2 regions of the Bacillus sp. KH172YL63 genome follow, and region 2 is predicted to be linked to the other one. Evidence: predicted binding sites of a transcription regulator. Region 2 holds the regulator's gene; the other holds the start of a gene.
The links. Region 2 encodes Rex, which represses fermentation and respiration genes when NADH is low (regulators of the CRP and FNR family bind a similar motif). Its sites were predicted from a motif close to TTGTGAAATATTTCACAA; they were not measured.

Region 1 (2,205 bases), 460 kb from region 2:
TGTACAATAGTCTGAGGTGTAAATGAAGTGGACAACCATTTTACATAAAATTGAATCTGAAGGAGAGAGTCGAATGGGTAAAGTATATGTATTTGATCATCCGTTAATCCAGCACAAATTGACGTTTATCCGTGATAAAGAAACAGGTACGAAGGAATTTCGTGAATTGGTGGATGAAGTGGCAACACTGATGGCGTTTGAAATCACACGCGATCTGCCACTTGAAGATATCGATGTGGAAACGCCGGTGAGCAATGCGAAGGCCAAAACCCTTGCCGGAAAGAAATTGGGAATTGTTCCTATTTTACGAGCTGGACTTGGAATGGTCGATGGAATCCTGAAGTTGATCCCTGCTGCGAAAGTGGGACATGTTGGGTTATATCGTGACCCCGAGACTCTTAAACCGATTGAATATTACGTAAAGCTTCCAAGCGACGTGGAAGAGCGTGACTTCATCGTTGTCGATCCGATGCTTGCGACAGGCGGATCTGCGGTTGAAGCCATCAACTCATTGAAAAAGCGTGGAGCGGTCAGCATCAAGTTTATGTGTTTAGTAGCGTGCCCTGAAGGGGTAGACGCAATCAAGGAAGCACATCCTGACGTTGATATCTTCATCGCAGCCCTTGATGAGAAGCTGAATGAAAAAGGCTACATCGTTCCTGGTCTGGGGGACGCTGGAGATCGTTTGTACGGAACGAAATAAGGAAAAGTAAAAAGAGTCCGGATTATCAATATATGATGATCCGGACTTTTTGTTTTAACTGGAAGTATTTACATTAAATTCAAGGGTTACTCACCTAGTATATATTCTATATAATGGAGGGGCATGTGAAGTAGGGGTGAGAAGCTCTTTATACATATTTAAATGAAGGAATATTCTCAAAGTGGAGATGTATGCAAGCAGTAGGTTTTGACTAGAGATTGGTGCTATAAGTCTACTCATGGTGATATGCAGTAGCCTTCAGTTTCTGGATGCATTAGATGAATATGCCAAAAAGGCAAAGACCGCCTTTCTGGCCGCCTCACCTTATGCCGGTCGCCCCAGAACAGCCCCGCCGTTTTTCTACTAAATGTGTTGAAAATGTGAACAATCTGGAAACACGTGGATAGGTTGTGAACTTTTTAACTTTGACGCATTGACATAGATTACACCCTATTGTATGCTTACAAAGGATGTAAAATGGTAAGGTTTTCACAATGGGGAAACCCTGATGGGAAAGGTTTTTTATCATGTGATCCAAATGAAAGAGTTTCCACTATAATGCGTCTGTGGAGATGATTGATATGCGTCAAACCAATCGACGCCCGCAACATCCGATGGTCTTATATTCCGCCATTCTTTCCCAGCTTGTCGGCTCCATTTTAATAGGGGTCTTCGGAGGAAGATGGGTAGACGGAATGTTTAGCACCACACCACTTTTCTTAATTATTGGACTATTCCTTGGGCTTACAACAGGAATCTACACCATGCTCCGTACAGTCCAACATTTCAATTCGGGAGATTAATGTAAATGCCAGAACTTCAGCAAGTGTTTAACAGGCATCGTAAGTACATATTTTTCCTCCTTTCCTTTTACGTCCTCGGTTGGGGATTCACTTCCTATCAGTCTATTTTCCTTGGGCTTATTTTAGGGACAGGCATCAGTCTGTTTAGTCACTGGCTGATTATGAGGAGAACCGTGCGATTCGGTGATGCCGTAGAAGCTGGTCAAAAGGTTAGGTCTTTAGGGACTTTCTCAAGGATGGCAGGTGCGGCATTTGCAGTGATGATTGCAATGGAGTACCCTGAGTACTTTCATCTTCCGAGCGTCATTTTTGGATTAATGACAATTTATGTTGTCATTATGATAGATTATTTTATTCAGCAGCTTAAATCTCATAAATAGCGGGGAAGAGAGGTGAATTTCATTGCATCATGAAAATCCTACAGCCGAGTTTCTGGGGTTAACTTTTAACCTGGCGAACGTACTGATGATCACAGTGGCAAGTGTCGTTGTATTCCTCATCGCCGTTCTGTCGACTCGTAGACTGGCCATGAAACCGACCGGAGTGCAAAACTTTATGGAATGGGTCATGGACTTTGTCAAAAATATCGTGAAAAGTAATATGGATTGGAAAACAGGTGGTCGTTTCCATCTCCTTGGACTTACTTTACTCATGTACATTTTCGTATCAAACATGTTAGGACTTCCGTTCTCGGTAGTC
Region 2 (2,205 bases):
TGGACTTACAAATGACCACACCTGGAATAGTATGACGGGTGATGTCAAGATGATCGCAATGAACATGATCATTTCCATATAGATTTTGAGAGGGTCAGTGATCCGAAAGGCGTTCATCGTCAACTCTTTCGCTTCATCGGCGTGTTGCAAATATCGAATCAGCGGCTCTGCGAGAAAGAAACTCACGATGACCGCTAACAAGAAGAAAACGACTACAAACATGAGCCGTTTCTGCAATTCTCCTATATGTTCATAGACTGTCATGTCTCTTTGGCTTTGACTCATGGCGTTCATCCTACCCTACTTAGCTTTTTTGCTGTTATCGTCCTCATCATCTGCTAAGCCCTTTGTTGCATTTTTGAATTCCCGTAAAGTATTACCGGCAGCCTTCCCAAGTTCCGGCAATTTCTTCGGTCCGAAAATTAATAGGGCAACGACTGTTATAAGTACGATACTACCTGCACCTAACATAATGAGACACCTCCTCTTTATTCATTCTATCATAACGTAAATTTGAAAGATTTACTATTCAGTTATCATTCCATCTTGTGACATTTCAGTGTCATCTTCTGAATAGTGTTTCAAGAAGTAAACAAGAGACTGAAGCTCCACCGCCAGGTCGATATGATGGACCCTGATATGGTCCGGTACCGTCAACCTCGCAGGAGTGAAATTTAGGATCCCCTTGATATTCGAAGACACCAACCGGTCTGTGATATTTTGAGCAGAAGACGCCGGAACCGTCAGGATTGCCACTTCAATATCATGCCCAACAAGCTTCTCTTCTAAATCATCAAGGTGAAAGACCGGTACATCCCCGATCTGGGTCCCGACCTTTTCTTCATCCACTTCAAACGCCATCTCGATCTTCGTATTATTATTCTTGATGAAGTTATAATGAAGAAACGCTGTACCGAGATTCCCCACACCGATCAATACCACTTTCGTCAGGGCATCCTGATCAAGCGTTTTTCGGAAGAAGGACAGAAGGTAATTGACGTTATAGCCGTATCCTTTCTTTCCAAGGGCACCGAAATACGAGAAGTCCCTCCGGATCGTGGCAGAATCCACCTTCACCGCTTCACTCAATTCCTTCGAGGAAACCCGTTGCTTTCCGGACGAGTACAGATTTTTAATAAAACGATAGTAAAGCGGAAGCCGCTTGGCCGTTGCCTGTGGAATTTTCGTTGTATCCTGATTCATAATGTATTCCCCCACATCTATTCAAAACCTCTGATACCGCTTCCAAAATAATAAGCGTACAGAATTTATACATTCCATTACCCATCATACACTATATTTTATCCTAAGTGTATGAAGATTAACAGTCGAGTTATTGCCGTTCACCTTTCAAATACGGTACACTAGCACTATGAAATAGAGGTGAAACGTCATGATTCTACTACAAGTGAATCAACTATCAAAAAACTTTGGTGCAGATAATATCCTATCAAATATTAAGCTTGAAATACAGACAAGAGATCGGGTTGCCCTCGTCGGACGGAACGGTGCAGGAAAGTCGACCCTTCTGAAAATCATTGCAGGCCACCTCTCTTACGATTCGGGAGAAATCACGAAACCTAAAGGGGTGACGATCGGTTACCTTGCACAAAATACCGGCCTGGAATCAGATCTTTCAATTTGGGCAGAGATGCTGACCGTTTTCGAAGAGCTGCAGAAGCAGGAGAAACAGCTGAGACATCTTGAGAAACAGATGGCCGACCCTTCCGTTTACGAGCAGGAAGACATCTATCAGCGGGTGTTGAAGGAATATGACGAGCTTCAGGTCCGCTTCAAGGACTCGGGCGGCTACCAGTATGAAGCCGATATCCGCTCGGTGCTCCACGGATTGAACTTCGCCGATTTCGATTATGATACAAAGATCTCCACATTGAGCGGTGGACAGAAGACCCGTCTCGCCCTCGGTAAGCTTCTATTGACGAAGCCGGATATCCTCATCCTCGATGAGCCGACGAACCATCTGGATATCGAAACCCTATCGTGGCTTGAAACCTATCTTCAAAGCTACGAAGGCGCCGTCCTGATCGTTTCCCACGATCGCTACTTCCTGGACAGCGTCGTCAATCAGGTATATGAAATCTCCCGGAACCGGAGTAAGAAATACCACGGGAACTACAGCAAATACTTGGAACAGAAAGCAGAAGACTATGAAAAGGACCTGAAGATGTTCGAACGGCAGCAGCA

Region 1: the regulator Rex is predicted to act here: its motif matches at 1,112-1,129, upstream of KH172YL63_RS20640 (AtpZ/AtpI family protein).

Annotation. Positions count from the first base shown of each region.
Region 1 covers NZ_AP022842.1:4,065,452-4,067,656, reverse strand. Annotated here, with positions in the region: gene upp (uracil phosphoribosyltransferase) at 74-703, shown strand; gene KH172YL63_RS20640 (AtpZ/AtpI family protein) at 1,285-1,506, shown strand; gene KH172YL63_RS20635 (ATP synthase subunit I) at 1,512-1,886, shown strand; gene atpB (F0F1 ATP synthase subunit A) at 1,909-2,205, shown strand, end outside.
Region 2 covers NZ_AP022842.1:270,262-272,466, reverse strand. Annotated here, with positions in the region: gene tatC (twin-arginine translocase subunit TatC) at 1-285, opposite strand, end outside; gene KH172YL63_RS01520 (twin-arginine translocase TatA/TatE family subunit) at 301-471, opposite strand; gene KH172YL63_RS01515 (redox-sensing transcriptional repressor Rex) at 526-1,203, opposite strand; gene KH172YL63_RS01510 (ABC-F family ATP-binding cassette domain-containing protein) at 1,394-2,205, shown strand, end outside.